DNA from 2 places in the Rossellomorea vietnamensis genome. Region 2 is predicted to be linked to the other one. Evidence: riboswitches for the same ligand, from Rfam matches in the RefSeq annotation. Region 2 holds a riboswitch; the other holds the start of a gene.
What was found. A riboswitch is a leader RNA that binds a small molecule or an ion and turns the genes downstream of it on or off. The one in region 2 is predicted to bind S-adenosylmethionine.
Positions count from the first base shown of each region.

Region 1 (8,302 bases), 1.2 Mb from region 2:
CCTACTTTAAGCTCGCGGTTATTGTGCAGCAAATTTATTACCGTTTTAAGATGGGTCAGACAAGTGATGCTCGTTTTTCCGGGTTCGATCGGTTTGCCGAGTCTTTAATTACCCTGGGTAATCAGGCAGCATTTAATTCCAGGGAACAAATATAAGGGGATGAATAGGATGCAATCATTATTAGTCGAAATGAATGACCGGGTGTTGAATGTTACTTTGAATCGACCAGACAGCTTAAACTCATTTGATGAGAATATGCTTACCGGATTGATAGAAGCGGTAGAAGAGGCTGGGCGGAATCAGGAGATCCGGGCGATCGTGATGCGCGGTGCCGGAAGGTCATTCTCTGCTGGTGGCGACGTGAAAACGATGGGAAGTGCCACATCAGCCCAAGTCTATGAACATATCGGAATACTGAATTCATGTATCAAAGCCATCAAAACAATAGAAAAGCCGGTCATTGCCTCCGTCCATGGTTTCGCCGCAGGTGCCGGATTTAATTTAGCATTGGCCTGTGATCTAATCATTGCATCGGAAACCAGTCAATTTGCACTGAGTTTTTCTAAAGTAGGGCTCATTTCGGATGGAGGGGGTTCTTATTTTCTCCCACGGTTGATCGGCCCTCATCTTGCAAAGGAGTTCTTCTTTTCCGGAGAACCTGTTTCTGCCAGGAGAATGTATGAATTAGGGGTGATTAACAGGCTGGTGTCCGCTGATCATCTGGAAGAAAAAACATATGAGCTGGCTTCTACACTCGCTTCGGGTCCAAGCAAAGCCTACGGCATGATGAAAAAAATGATTGATCGTTCATTCACCACTACCCTGGATGAAATACTGGAACAGGAAAGAATCACTCAAACCCTGATGATTTCAACGGAAGATCATCTAGAAGGAGTTTCAGCGTTTAAAGAAAAAAGGACCCCCTCTTTTTCGGGGAATTAGGAGGAGTATAGATGAAAGCGATCCAATTTAGGGAGTTCGGTGGTCCTGATGTGTTGAAGAATGTGGACATTGATATGCCTTCACCCCGTGGGAGGGAGGTATTGATCAAAGTGCATGCCTCTGCTGTCAATTATGCTGATACGGCCAGGAGAGAAGGTCAATATGTGGTAAAGACCCCCCTTCCTTACATTCCCGGTGCGGAAGTATCAGGCATCGTAACCGAAGTCGGAGAAGATGTGACCAGGATCAAAAAAGGAGACCGGGTCGTAGCGATGATGGATTCAGGCGGGTATGCAGAATATGCCATGACAGATGAACGATCCATCATCCCCCTTCCATATGGCTTGGATTTTAAAGAAGCGGCTGCAATACCTGTACAGGGACTGAGTGCGTATCATATTTTGAAAACACTTGGGAGACTCGAGCAGGGTGAGACGGTCCTCATTCATGCTGCTGCAGGTGGTGTAGGGCTCTTAGCCGTTCAACTCGCAAAGCGATTCGGTGCAGGTAAAGTGATCGCCACTGCAAGCACCGAGGAGAAGCTTCGCTTAGCAGAAGATATGGGAGCAGATGTATTGGTCAATTATACAGAGGAAGAATGGGAGAAAAAAGTTCTGGATGCTACAAGTGGAAAGGGTGTGCATCTTGCGCTGGAGATGGCAGGTGGTGACGTCTTTTACAAAACATTAAAATGCCTTGCCCACTTCGGAAGAATGATCATCTACGGTGTAGCAAGCGGGGAGCAAAGCAGATTCTATCCCTCTTCCTTAATGGCAAAGAATCAATCGGTCACCGGCTTTTTCCTTCCTCCTCTGATGAGGGACACTGAGTTGACCCAAAAAACCCTTCATGAAATCTTTCATTACGTGGCGAACGGAGATTTAAAGGTCACAGTGGGGCACGTGTTCCCATTGGAAGAAGCGGCAAAGGTCCACTCCCTCATGCAGGGAAGACAGACAGTGGGAAAAGTGATCCTGCAGCCATAATTTTATCTTATTAGGGGTGAATAAAAATGAACTTACGCTTATCAGATGAACAAAAGATGATCCAAAAGACCATCCGGAAATTTGTAGAGAAAGAATTGATTCCTTTAGAAAATGAAGTGCTGCGAAATGAGCGGGAAGGAAAGCCCAGCCTTTCTCTGGAAAAGAGGAAAGAGCTGCAAATGAAGGCGAAGGATGCCGGATTCTGGGGCATCAACACTCCGGAGGAATATGGAGGGGCGGATCTCGGTCAAATGATGATGGCCATCGTCTATATGGAAATCTCGAAGACCTTTGTTCCATTCTCCTTTGGCGGTTATGCCGATAACATACTTTATTACGCCAATGAAGAGCAAAAGAAAAACTATTTGATTCCAACTATTAATGGAGAAAAGAAATCGTGTTTTGCCATGACGGAACCAGGAGCGGGTTCTGATACCCGAAATATCAGGACCACAGCCGTGAAAGACGGAAACGAATGGATTTTAAATGGTGAAAAAACGTTCATTACAGGTGGTAATGAAGCAGATTTTGTCATGGTCATGGCAGTGACGGATAAAGAAAAACATCGCCGGACCGGTCGGGAAGGAGTCACATGTTTCATCGCTGATCGAAGCATGGGCTGGAAATCCGAGTATATTCATACGATGGGCGAATGGGGACCGGCGAGTTTGATTTTTGATGATGTAAGGGTTCCCGAAGAGAACATCCTGGGTGAAATCGATGGCGGCTACGATCTCGGCCTGGAATGGATCGGCTTCGCACGTTGGATCGTAGGAGCCCAGGCAGTCGGAGCAGCCGAACGCCTTCTTCAAATGGCCATCGACTATTCGAAAGAAAGAGAAACATTTGGAAAGCCTATCGCGGACCGGCAGGCGATTCAGTGGCAGATTGCGGATTCAGCCGTGGAAATTGAAGCTGCCCGTTGGCTCGTGTTAAATGCAGCATTCACACTCGATCAAGGGGAAGACAATCGTCACGTTGCGTCGATGGCCAAGCTATATGGATCCAATATGGGGAATCGGGTCGTAGATCGCGTCCTCCAGATCCATGGTGGTATGGGCTATACAAGAGAGCTGCCGATCGAACGATGGTACCGGGAGGCAAGGTTATGGCGCATTTATGATGGAACCGATGAAATTCAAAAACTGATCATTTCAAGGAACTTATTAAAAGGTCATGTGAAACTTGGGCAATTTGTATAAACAGAAAAGGAGGCAGACGAAATGGGAGAGCGATTCAGAGGAAAAGTGGCTTTGGTTACAGGTGGAAGCAGAGGGATCGGCAGGTCGATTGCCGGATTACTGGCTGAAGAAGGGGCCAAGGTGGCCATCATCGACGTGAATGAAGATGCGTTGAATGAAGCGAGTGAGGTATTTAAACAATATGAATTGTATACAAAAGTGGCAAATGTCGTAGAATCCAGAGAAGTTGAAAATGCGATGAAGGAAGTATATGAATCTTTTGGCTCCCTGGACATTGTGGTGAATAATGCAGGGGTCATCAGGGATAATCTGTTATTCAAAATGACCGAAAACGATTGGGAGACGGTCATGGATGTGCATTTAAAGGGTTCATTCAATGTTGTGAAGGCAGCCCAACAATATATGGTCAAACAAAAGTACGGGCGCATCATCAATATCTCATCCACCTCCGCACTGGGAAATCGAGGACAGGCGAACTACGCAACGGCTAAAGCAGGTCTTCAAGGCTTGACGAAAACCCTCGCCATAGAACTTGGTCCTTTCGGAATCACAACGAATGCTGTAGCACCGGGTTTTATCGAAACCGATATGACAAAAGAAACGGCGAAACGGATCGGAATCACTTTCGAGCAATTAGTCGAAGCAAGTCTCCAGGGAATCCCTGTTGGAAGAAGCGGGCTTCCTGAAGATATTGCAAATGCCGTCGCTTTTTTTGCAGATGAAAAATCTTCATTCGTCAATGGTCAGGTTCTCTACGTTGCTGGAGGGCCGAAAGCCTGAATAAAGGAGAAAGGGGCGAAGAATATGTTTGAATCCTATATCGGAAAGAGGTCTACTCCCACACGAAATGCAGTGGAAAGAGGAGCGATTCGGAAATTTGCAGAAGCCATTGGCGATCCCCATCCCCTTTATGTGGATGAAGATGCCGGGAAGTCCTCCGCTTATGGGGGGAACATTGCCCCTCCCACCTTTCCGAGAGTGTTGGACTATGGTTCGATCGAAGGCTTTCATTTACCGAATGTTGGGTTGATTCACGGTGAACAATTCTTCCATTATGAAAGACCTTTGAAGGTAGGGGAAACGATTCAATGTTATACGGAAATAAAAGACTATTATGAACGTGAAGGTACCGGGGGGAAACTGGGATTCCTTGTCATCGAAGATGTCGGGGAAGATTCTCGTGGGGAAAGAATCTTCACTTCCCAGGCGATTGTCATTATTACAGAAGAAGTCAGAAAGAGGTTGAGTAAATGACAACACTACAATCATTCGGAATAGGAGATACACTTCCCCCGGTTGAACTCGCTCCGGTCACAAGGATGGACCTGATCAAATACGCAGGAGCTTCCGGAGACTATAATCCGATACACACCATTGATGATGAAGCCTTGAAGCTGGGTCTTCCAGGAATCATCGCTCATGGAATGTGGACGATGGGCAATGTGTCCAAACTTTTCAGCCCACACTATGATGAAGGGTTTATCCAGGATTACTCTGTACGATTTAAAGGGATGGTCATGTTACATGATGTGGTTACTTTACGGGCAGAATTGACGGACAATCAGGGTAACCTCCTTCATTTTAAAGTTTTAGCCACAAATCAAGCCGGGAAGAACGTAATTGAGGGTAATGTCGTGTTTAGACTCCTTGAATAGTTACGCAATGCTTTATGAAAAATTGTCGTAGAACCACCCCCAATCGAATAAACATGTATGGAATGATGTTTGAATAAAATAAGTCAAAAGACATAAATCCGATCGAAAAACTCGGGTTGACTTCTGCTGTAATTGTGATATTATTTAGAATATTAAAATGAATAACTCTTATCCAGAGTGGTGGAGGGATCTGGCCCTGCGAAGCCCAGCAACCTACGTATTGTAAGGTGCTAATTCCAGCAAAATGTGAAGTCATTTTGGAAGATAAGGTAACCTTACCTGAACAACTTTCCAAAATGGAAAGTTGTTTTTTTCTGATCTGGATAAGAAGAAAATTGGGGGTATCATGTGAAAAAAGAAAAGAACCAGCATGTACAGTTTGACTTGGTAGCAGAGAAAATCCAGTCCATGCTTGAAACCATGAGCTTTGGTTCGATCACGATTATCGTACAGGATGGAAAAGTCATTCAATTAGAGAAAAATGAGAAAGTCCGAATTAAATAAGCTGACTAGACAAACTAGAGGCGCGTAGCAAAAATATAGGGACTCCTTATATTTTGTTACCGCCTCTTTTTCTATGGATAAGCATTATGGAATGGGGTGTACTATGTTAACGTATCAGACTTGGAAACAGCCATCCGTAGAATTTGAAGTGGATCCGGTATATAAAGGAGCGTTGGACGTCCTGAAATGGACATATGATCATTACGGTGACGAGGTTGTCTATGCGTGCAGTTTCGGAATAGAAGGCATTGTGCTTATCGATCTCATATCCAAGGTGAAACCGCAGGCGACCATTGTATTCCTTGATACAGGGGTTCATTTCAAGGAAACGTATGAAATCATTGAGAAAGTGAAGAAGACGTATCCCGCGTTGACCATCCATATGAAAAAGCCTCAGTTGACCCTCAAGGAACAGGCAGAGGCATATGGGGATAAGTTATGGGAAACCAAACCAAACCAATGCTGTCAAATACGGAAGCTTGACCCGTTAAAAGAAACATTATCCAAGGGGCACGCATGGATTTCAGGCCTAAGGAGGGAACAATCCCCAACAAGACAACATGTTGAATTCATTAATAGAGATGACAAATTTCAATCCGTCAAAATTTGTCCGTTGATTCACTGGACGTGGAAGGAGATCTGGCGTTATGTCCATAAACATAATCTCTCTTACAACCCCCTCCACGATCAAGGATATCCGAGCATAGGCTGCTTTCATTGCACCACGCCGGCTATTGATGTCAATGATCTTCGCTCCGGAAGATGGAAAGGAAAAGGGAAGACAGAATGCGGCCTCCATTAGAAAGGGTGACGGTCTTTGCTTGAGGTTGCAGCCCTTCTGATCAGCTTGTTCTTCGCCATGAACATTGGTGCCAGCGGAGCGGCAGCGTCAATGGGAGTGGCATATGGTGCAGGGGCTGTAAAGAACATCCGGACAGCGCTATGGATATGCGCAGCAGGTGTCCTTAGTGGAGCGGTTCTGGGTGGTGGAGAGGTTGTAAAGACAATCAGTTCAGGAATCATCCCGCAGAATCTATTGTCGATTAAGATTGTTCTCATTATTTTGTTATCTGCAACGATTTCACTATTTCTGGCGAATGTGATCGGCATTCCGCTGTCTACGAGTGAAGTAACGGTGGGAGCCGTTGTAGGAGTCGGGGTAGCCTATCAGGTTTTGTATGTAAAATCACTTATTACGATCATGTCCTTCTGGGTCATCGTCCCTGTCATCGCTTTTTTCGTAACCTGGTTTGCGGGATTAGGTTTAGTCCAGCTTGGAAAGCGGGGGTATCATTTTGATAAACAGTGGCTTGCTTATCTGTTGATCATCGCCGGATTCTTTGAAGCTTTCTCAGCAGGGATGAATAATGTTGCCAATGCCGTTGGTCCATTGGTGGGGGCAGGGCTGATATCACCTTCACGTGGAATCTTGATTGGTGGAGCATTTGTTGCACTGGGAGCTGTTTTACTGGGAAAGAAAGTAGTCGAAACAAACGGCAAGAAAATTACGCAATATTCTAAAGCTGAAGGAATTGTCATTTCTTCAACAGGAGCCTTCCTCGTCATCTTGAGCTCTCTGTATGGATTGCCGATCCCTCTGACACAGGTTACATCCTCTTCCATCATTGGTTTGGGTGTAGCTAAAAACGGAAAGCACATGCTTCAAAAGAAAATCGTCAAAAAAATCATCAAAATCTGGGTGGTCTCCCCCTTGATTTCACTCAGTATTTCATACTTCTTGGTCAAACTGTTAATCGATAGTGATTTGTACTCGATTGTCGTACTGATAAGCGTCATCATTGCCACGGTAGGTGCGTTGTCGTTGATGAGGGTCATTAATGAGGAAAGACGGTCTGTCCACGAAGATGGAGGAGGCATTTGATCTTAATTCCGATTATACAAATATGTTAAGGAGGATATTTTACATGAGTTTACAGCCGCACGGAGGAGTACTGGTCCAATCCTATTTACCTGAAGAATCCTATAAGGACATCCAACACGAACTGCCACTGGACGACATCGCATTGAGTGATTTGGAACTGATTGCAATCGGTGCATACAGTCCCATAGAAGGATTCTTGACCAAGCGGGATTATCAGACCGTGGTGGAATCATTACGGCTTGAGAGCGGATGTGTATGGAGCATTCCCATCACTCTGCCCATCGACAAGGAGCAGGCTGGTTCTGTACAGCTAGGGAAAAGGAGCAGGCTTGTCTATAAAGGAGAAACATACGGGATGATCGACGTAGAGGATATCTACGAACCTGACAAATATAAAGAAGCCCTCCTGGTCTATGGAACGACGGACGGGGAACATCCCGGCGTAAAGAAGTTATTCGAGCGCGGTGATGTGTATGTCGGAGGGAAGATTACACTAGTGAAAAGGCTTTCCAAACCCTTTAGGGATTATACCTTCGATCCAGTTGAAACACGTAAAGGGTTTAAAGATAAGGGATGGAGAACGATAGTTGGTTTCCAGACCAGAAACCCCGTTCACAGGGCGCATGAATACATTCAGAAAACGGCTTTGGAAACGGTGGATGCCTTATTTTTAAATCCGCTGGTGGGTGAAACGAAAGCGGATGATATTTCTGCGGAAATCCGGATGAAGAGCTATGACGTTCTCCTGAGGAACTATTACCCGAAAGACCGTGTATTTCTCGGCGTCTTTCCTGCTGCTATGAGATATGCAGGACCCAGGGAAGCCATTTTTCATGCATTAGTGAGAAAAAACTATGGATGTACTCACTTCATTGTCGGGAGGGATCATGCAGGGGTTGGTGATTATTATGGAACCTATGATGCCCAAAAGATTTTTGATCAGTTTACGGAAGAAGAGATTGGGATTACCCCTCTTCGCTTCGAACATAGCTTCTATTGTGAGAAATGTGAGGGGATGGCGACGACAAAAACCTGTCCCCATGGAAAAGAGCATCACGTCATCCTATCCGGAACAAAAGTAAGGGGAATGCTGAGGAACGGGGAAGTCCCTCCTTCAACATTCAGTCGTCC
Region 1 covers NZ_CP104558.1:485,793-494,094, forward strand. Annotated here, with positions in the region: gene N5C46_RS02615 (phosphotransferase family protein) at 1-155, shown strand, start outside; gene N5C46_RS02620 (enoyl-CoA hydratase/isomerase family protein) at 169-942, shown strand; gene N5C46_RS02625 (quinone oxidoreductase family protein) at 954-1,928, shown strand; gene N5C46_RS02630 (acyl-CoA dehydrogenase family protein) at 1,955-3,130, shown strand; gene fabG (3-oxoacyl-ACP reductase FabG) at 3,152-3,910, shown strand; gene N5C46_RS02640 (MaoC family dehydratase N-terminal domain-containing protein) at 3,935-4,384, shown strand; gene N5C46_RS02645 (MaoC/PaaZ C-terminal domain-containing protein) at 4,381-4,785, shown strand; SAM riboswitch class I at 4,951-5,056, shown strand; gene N5C46_RS23245 (YezD family protein) at 5,134-5,289, shown strand; gene N5C46_RS02655 (phosphoadenylyl-sulfate reductase) at 5,393-6,091, shown strand; gene N5C46_RS02660 (sulfate permease) at 6,149-7,171, shown strand; gene sat (sulfate adenylyltransferase) at 7,215-8,302, shown strand, end outside.
Region 1: it holds a riboswitch for S-adenosylmethionine, as region 2 does, so the genes downstream of both, N5C46_RS23245 (YezD family protein) here and metK (methionine adenosyltransferase) in region 2, are expected to answer to the same signal.

Region 2 (8,302 bases):
CCTGCTTCATCCATGATGGCCTGAAGATTGTTCCACTCTTCTTCATCCAGGATCGGGTCTGTGGCGAAGGAGCCTTGTGATTTATACCGGTCGACAACCGTCTCGATTAAATCCACTTCCGTATCTTCGAAGTATGGCTCAATCACTTTGGCGATGTCGGCCGCTGAATGTTCTTCCACCCATTGCTGAGCTTTGTAAAGGGCTTTCGTGAATTTCTCCACCGTTTCTTTGTTCTCTTTCATGTAACTGTCTTTCGCCATGAAGGTTGTGTACGGCACATGCCCTGATTCGGTCCCAAAGGAAGCGACGATATGGCCTTTTCCTTCTTGTTCAAAGATGGAGGCGGTCGGTTCGAATAATTGGACGTAGTCGCCTGTACCGGATGCAAAGGCATTGGCAACATTGGCGAAATCAATGTTCTGGATCAGGTTCAAATCGTTCTGCGGATCGATGCCGTGGTTCTTCAACACGAATTCCCCGACCATTTGCGGCATGCCGCCTTTACGCTGTCCAAGGAAGGTTGATCCCTTCAACTGATCCCATTCGAAGTTCTCCACCTTTTCCCTGGAGACGAGAAACGTACCGTCGGTTTGGGTTAATTGAGCGAAGTTGATGACGGGATCATCCGACCCTTGTGCATGGACGTAGATGGACGTTTCAGAGCCGACCAGTGCGACATCCGCACCGTTTGATAAAAGGGTGGTCATCGTCTTATCCCCTCCCCATGTGGTGGTCAGTTCAATGTCGAGTCCTTCTTCTTTAAAGAATCCTTTTTCGATTGCTACATATTCAGGTGCGTAAAAAATCGAGCGGGTCACTTCCGCTACACGAACCTTTTGGACAGCCTCCTCTTTTTCTCCACATGCAGTCAATCCAATGGTCAGCATAAGAATGAGGAATACACCTAAACCGCTTCGAAGCCATTTTTTCAATTTAATCTTCCTCCTTTACTTTTCACGTAATCAGTAGTCGGGATGAGTGCAGCCTAACCTTGTTTATTTGGTTGGCAGTAGGGTAGGATGGTCATAAAGCAACGTGAATTCCATTTGCTAAAATAGTCTATGTAGAGTATAAAAAATGTGTGAATACCCATAGCACGTTTTGAAAGGAAGAGAATATGAAGAACGGAATGATCGTGAAGAAAACGTTGTTTCCCTCTCCGAACCCTCATGTCAAATTATATGAAATCACCTATATATCCTCGGGACTGAGGGTGAAGGGCTTGCTGGCAGAGCCTGTTTTAAAAGGTACATACGATGGTTTCCTTTATTTAAGGGGAGGGATCAAAGGTGTCGGCATGGTCAGGCCCGCCAGGATCGCTCAGTTCGCATCACACGGATTCATCGTGTTTGCGCCATATTACAGGGGGAACCTAGGGGGAGAAGGGAATGAAGATTTCGCCGGGGATGACCGACAAGATGCTGTTGCAGGAGTGGAACTGTTGAGAAATCACTCCCGGGTGGCAAAGAATCGTATCCATGTTTTCGGCTTCTCGAGGGGCGGCGTCATGGCCCTGATGGCAGGGATCGAGTCGAGGGACGTGACGTCCATCGTCACATGGGGAGGTGTGTCTGATATGTTCTTGACGTATGATGAACGAAAGGACATGCGGAGAATGATGAAGAGGGTGATCGGGGGAAGTCCGAATAAAGTGCCCGAACGATACGAATGGAGGACTCCCCTGTATTCACTTGAAAACCTTGAGGCCCCGGTCTTGATCATTCATGGTGAAAAAGATCAGAACGTTTCCGTCGAGCATGCATATAGATTAGAAAAAAGATTGAAGGAGCTCGGGAAGCGGGTTTCGTCCCATTATTTCAAAGAGTTTACGCACTACTTTCCGCCACGGAAGAATCAAGAAATCGTTTCCCTGCTGGCATCATGGATGAAAAATCAATAAACTAATAAGGATTGAGGTCATATAAGATGGGCATGGGTCTGGAATTGAATACGATGATTGTGACTAAAGGAAAAGAAGTGAGAAAAGAAGAGAATCTGTTTCAGCTTCAAAAGGACGGATACCGGCTCTATCCGATGCATCTTCCCATAGATGTGAAAAAAACGAAGCACAGTGATCCGAGTGGTTTCGGAAGAATTGAAAAGATGGAGTGGAAGGATGAGAAGACGACGATCGTCTACCGGCTCATTTCCCTCAATTCCACCAATTGAAAACGGAAGGCTGTAAACAAATGCTTACAGCCTTCCATTTTATTTGATTTCCTCATATAGCAGATAGCGGTTATCCTTCGTTTGTGCGATCAGATAGTTCTTGTGGTCTTTTACGCTATAAATGGGGGTACCTTCCGCCAGTGTGTTAGCGGTGAAATTATTGACGGGGTGATACTTGGTTTCGATCTTTTCTTTAATGGATCCCACCTTTTTCTGAAGGGTGAGTTTCTTCTCGGCAGATACCTTCACATACTCTTTGTCGTTCACGACCATCATATCCCCATACCCGCATAATTCATACGATGCAGGTTTCTTCTCCCCGCAGGCACTCAATAGGAATACACATAACACTAATACGGCCAGACGCTTCATATGTCTCCTCCTTTTCCATTCCGCACATACTCAAAAGATATTCAAGCTTGTACGCTAACATGATATTTTTTCCGCTTTTTTTATGGAAATGGTGCTTCCTTAATTCTTCAGATTTGTGTAAACTAAAATGTATAAGAAGTTTACATACATAAGGGGGATTTACACATGAATGGAGAAAAATTGAGGATGATCATTCACTGTGCCATCTTTGCTGCCATGACAGGAATTTTCGCACAGATTGAAATACCACTGCCACTCGTTCCCATCAGCGGCCAAACCCTGGCAGTCGGGATCACGGCTACGATTCTTGGAAGCAGATACGGGGCGCTGTCCTTGATATGTTATGCGGCACTCGGCGCGGTAGGGGTCCCGGTGTTTGCCGGTTTCAGTGGAGGGGCACAGGTCCTGGTCGGTCCGACAGGAGGCTATATCTTCGGATTTATCATTGCGGCTTACTTCACAGGACTCATTCTTGAAAAAACGAGATTTACGATTCCAATGGCGATGATCGCCAACACGGTCGGCATGATCATCACGTTGATCCTTGGAACCATCCAACTGAAATTTGTGGCGGATCTCGGCTGGAGTCAAGCGATGGCAGCGGGGGTTTATCCATTTATCGTCGTGGGACTGATCAAAGCATTCCTGGCAAGCTGGATTGGAATCACCGTAAGAAAACGATTGGTACAGGCAAAATTGATCCAGAACCCGAACGTGGCAGCATAAGAAATAAGTGGACTCCTATTTATAGGAATCCACTTTTTTTAGTTGAATTTATACATTGACCAATAACCGATATCTTTGAATCCGATACGCTTATAAATTTTTCCTGCTTCAGGATTATCATAAAAAAGGCATAGTTCTTTTCCTTCGTTCAATACGTCACGGCAAAGCTTTGTCATGCACTCTGTTGCGTAGCCCTTTTTCTTGTATTGGGGATGTGTGCATACGGCGACGATCATGGCGGACATGCTGTTTTCCGCTGTTGTGGAAGCGGAAGAAACGAACTTTCCGTCCTCTTCTACATAGTAACTGCGGGCTACGCCCTTTTCCATCCCATGCTTTCTTTTCTCTACCGTAAAACTTCCTTCACTGAATTCCGGGATAGCGTTCAAAAGCTCCACGAGTTGAGGTAGATCGGTGAAAGAAGCTTCTTTCACATGAGGAAGCTCCCGGTCTTCCATGGAGGATGCACTGTCACATTTGGCGTAATACATATGTCTTTTCGAATTGATTTCCCTGGATAAGAAGGGTTCAACTTCAGTGACAATCCGTTTCAATCCTGAAACGATGCTGTAGTCTTCTGTTCCGTTGATAATGGCGGCAAAGCCTTCTGCGTCAAAATCCCCCATGGAATAAGGGATGAAATTTTCCCTGTATTTGAGGAGGATCCCCCTGAGATTTCCTTCCTCATCAAAATCTCCCCAAATCTTCTGGAAATCCTGTTCATACCCAAAGGCTTCGATGTCTCCGATGATGAACAAGTTCTCAGCAGGCTGCTGCTGAATGAGTCGCTGACAAATAACATGATCTTTCTCTGTAAGCTGTCTGATCATCTCTATTCCCCCTGTAAAATTTAATCATAATCATACCAAAATTAGTAATATTTAGTAAAGTATTATTTTTCTTTAGGATCGTAATAAAAGAATAGGGAAATGGTAGTGGTTTTAAAATTCACCTTTTAGGGAAACTTATGATCAATAACAGTTTTTCTATAACAGTTCTAAGGAGGAGCACACATGCTTTGGACCATCATCGGAATCTTATTAGTTCTTTGGTTACTAGGATTGATCTTTAAAATCGGTGGAGCCGTCATCCATGTTCTACTGATCATCGCCGTTGTCGTATTCTTATTTAACAGAATCACCGGCCGCAAAAAAGGGCTATAACCATAACAAAGGTCCGTCCCTCTGATTTGAGGGACGGACCTTTGTATGTTAAGTGATTTATTTTACGGACGGGCCGCCTTTTTGTTCGATGTCAGAAGGGACGTTCGAGAATTTCTTGAAGTTCTCGTTGAATTTATGAGCAAGTTCTTTTGCTTTCACTTCATAGGCCGCTTCATTGGACCATGTCTTCTTAGGTTGAAGCACTTCGTCTGGAACACCAGGAACGTGAACCGGGATGTTCAGGCCGAAAATCTCGTCTGTTGCCGTTTCCACATTCGTAAGTTCACCCTCAAGGGCCGCCTGGATCATGGCGCGGGTGTAGGAAAGCTTCATGCGATTCCCAACCCCGTATTCTCCGCCGGTCCAACCTGTATTCACGAGGAATACTTGTGCATTGTGCTCATCGATCTTCTTACCAAGCATCTCTGCATAGCGAGTGGCAGGAAGAGGGAGGAACGGTGAACCGAAGCATGTCGAGAATGTAGCCTGTGGTGACGTGATTCCACGCTCTGTACCTGCAAGCTTCGATGTATAGCCGCTTAAGAAATGGTACATCGCCTGTTCTTTTGTCAGCTTGCTGATCGGAGGTAATACCCCGAAAGCATCAGCTGTTAAGAATACAATTGTATTTGGGTGTCCTGCGATACTTGGCTCCACGATGTTTTCCATCGCTTGAAGGGGGTAGGCAGCACGCGTGTTTTCTGTTAAAGTGTTATCATCATAATCCGCGATGCGGGACATATCATCAAGAACGACATTTTCCAGGACGGAACCGAAACGGATCGCATCAAAGATCTGAGGTTCTTTTTCACGTGTAAGCCCGATGCACTTAGCATAGCATCCGCCTTCAATATTGAATACGCCGTTCGGGGACCAGCCGTGCTCGTCATCACCGATCAAGCGGCGGTTAGGGTCAGCGGATAAAGTCGTTTTCCCTGTACCGGACAATCCGAAGAACAATGCAACATCGCCTTCACGACCGACGTTCGAAGAGCAGTGCATGGAAAGGATGTCGGATTCAGGAAGTACATAGTTCATGACCGAGAAGATCGACTTCTTCATTTCACCGGCATATTCCGTACCACCGATCAATACGATTCTTTTTTCAAATGAAACGATGATGAACGTTTCGGAGTGAGTGCCGTCGACTTCAGGATCAGCCTTGAAGTTCGGGGCTGAAATGACGGTGAATTCTGACTTGTGATCTTTTAACTCTTCTGCTTCCGGGCGAATGAATAATTGGTGGGCAAACAGATTATGCCAGGCAAATTCATTGATCACCTGGATCGGTAGTCTATGTTTCGGGTCGGCACCTGCGAACCCTTTAAATGAAAATACTTCTTCTTTTTCTTTTAAGTATTCGATGACTTTCGTATATAATTTATCGAACGATTCCGATGAGATCGGCTGATTGACAGAACCCCATTCGATTTTATCTTTCGTCGTTGGTTCTTCCACAATAAATTTATCTTTAGGAGAGCGTCCTGTGTATTTACCAGTTTCTGCTCTGATTGCACCTGATGAAGTTAAAACGCCTTCATTTCGCTGAAGGACCTTTTCGACTAGTTGAGAAACAGATAATTGTTCCTGGATGTTTTGACCATTAAGTAATTCCGTTAATTCATTAGACATGCTCACTGAATTCATTCGAACCCTTCCTTTATATAAATTTATTTAAATGGTATCGTTTACTTTACAAAAATAGTATAACACAATCAAGCTATTAGTCTATACTATTTATTTAATTTTATAATGTGTCTTCATTTTGTCACATTTCTTGACCGAATAAAGCATGTTTCTTCTTATTTATATGAAATCCACCTCTAAATGTTTAGCCTCATTACCCCATTAGGTTATGTAATGATAAAAAAACAGGTTGAAACCATGAAAGGAATGGTTAAACCTGTCATTCAAAAAAAGTTGACACCACTTGTCCTAACCGTTATCATTGTTCCTTGAACGGATACTCTTATCCTGAGCTGGTGGAGGGAGCAGACCCTATGAAACCCAGCAACCTGCTAAATAGTGAATGGATCCATTTCTTTAATGAATCCGATTAAGCGAAGGTGCTAAACTGAGGCAAGGTCTCTAAAACCTTGAACGATAAGAGAGAAAAGGCGCGGCTATGATCTGAAACCTTTCCTCTGAAGCTTTTTTCCTGAGGAAGGGTTTTTTCTGTTTATAGTGGACCACATGCACATAAATCATGATTGATTGATAAAAGAATCATGTTTACTTCATACTACTTAGGGAAATGAGTACCGTATCTGTTTACTGTTTTGTCAGAAGAAGATTTTTGACAAATATGCTTAAGGAGGAACCTTGATGTCAACTAAACGTCGTCTGTTTACATCTGAGTCCGTAACCGAAGGACATCCAGATAAAATTTGTGACCAAATCTCTGATTCAATTCTTGATGCAATTCTTACCAATGATCCGAATGCACGTGTAGCGTGTGAAACGTCTGTCACGACGGGTCTTGTGCTCGTTGCCGGTGAAATCACTACGAATACGTATGTCGATATCCCGAAAATCGTTCGTGAAACGATCCGTGAAATTGGCTATACCCGTGCGAAATACGGCTTTGATGCTGAAACATGTGCGGTTCTGACTTCCATTGATGAGCAGTCTGCGGATATCGCTCAAGGTGTCGATCAGGCCCTTGAAGCCCGTGAAGGTCAAATGACGGATGAAGAAATCGATGCAATCGGTGCTGGTGACCAAGGGTTGATGTTCGGATTCGCTTGTAATGAAACGAAAGAGCTTATGCCTCTTCCGATCTCCCTTGCACACAAAATCTCCCGTCGCTTAACGGAAGTACGTAAAGAAGAGATCCTTCCTTACCTTCGTCCGGATGGAAAAACACAAGTAACCGTTGAATACGATGAAAACGATAAGCCGGTCCGCATCGACACGATCGTTATCTCGACTCAGCATCACCCTGAAGTGACGCTTGAGCAAATCCAGCGCAACCTGAAAGAATATGTCATCGACCCGGTTGTACCGAAAGAACTGATCGATGAAGAAACGAAATACTTCATCAACCCGACTGGCCGCTTCGTAATTGGTGGACCACAAGGTGATGCAGGTCTGACAGGACGTAAAATCATCGTTGACACTTACGGCGGATACGCCCGTCACGGTGGAGGTGCCTTCTCTGGTAAGGATGCAACGAAAGTGGACCGTTCAGCGGCCTATGCAGCGCGCTATGTTGCGAAGAACATCGTGGCAGCGGGACTTGCTGAGAAATGTGAAGTTCAATTAGCGTATGCAATCGGTGTGGCGAAGCCCGTATCCATCTCCGTTGATACATTTGGAACAGGGAAAGTTTCAGAAGATGTATTAATTGACGTTGTGAGCAATAACTTTGACCTTCGTCCTGCAGGAATCATCAAGATGCTTGATCTTCGTCGTCCGATCTACAAGCAGACAGCTGCTTACGGACACTTCGGTCGCAATGACATCGATCTTCCTTGGGAACGCACGAACAAAGCGGATGCGTTGAAAGCAGAAGCATTGGCTGAATAATGAAAGATAGAAGAGACCAACACTTTTTGGGGTGTTGGTCTTTTTCGTGATTGCATTCTGGGTTGGTTTCTGAGAGGTATCAGACCCTCAAGAAAATCTTCCATGAGTATTCTCAAGGAGGATGGGGTATCCCAAGTATAGGAAGTTAAAAGGGTTTGATGTTCTTATAATACTGACCTTTTTCTGCGTATTCCCTTGAAATGCGCTTCATTTCACTGATATCGTGCTCATTGAGCTCCCTCACGACTTTTGCCGGTCGTCCAAACGCAAGGGTATTTGGCGGGATGACCTTCCCCTGGGGGACAAGGCTTCCGGCTCCGATGAACGCTCCTTCGCCGATTTCG
Region 2 covers NZ_CP104558.1:3,771,556-3,779,857, forward strand. Annotated here, with positions in the region: gene N5C46_RS19335 (ABC transporter substrate-binding protein) at 1-887, opposite strand, end outside; gene N5C46_RS19340 (alpha/beta hydrolase family protein) at 1,130-1,900, shown strand; gene N5C46_RS19345 (DUF2584 domain-containing protein) at 1,927-2,169, shown strand; gene N5C46_RS19350 (hypothetical protein) at 2,209-2,541, opposite strand; gene N5C46_RS19355 (biotin transporter BioY) at 2,707-3,267, shown strand; gene N5C46_RS19360 (GNAT family N-acetyltransferase) at 3,306-4,097, opposite strand; gene N5C46_RS19365 (lmo0937 family membrane protein) at 4,281-4,430, shown strand; gene pckA (phosphoenolpyruvate carboxykinase (ATP)) at 4,488-6,077, opposite strand; SAM riboswitch class I at 6,397-6,540, shown strand; gene metK (methionine adenosyltransferase) at 6,756-7,958, shown strand; gene N5C46_RS19380 (gamma carbonic anhydrase) at 8,104-8,302, opposite strand, start outside.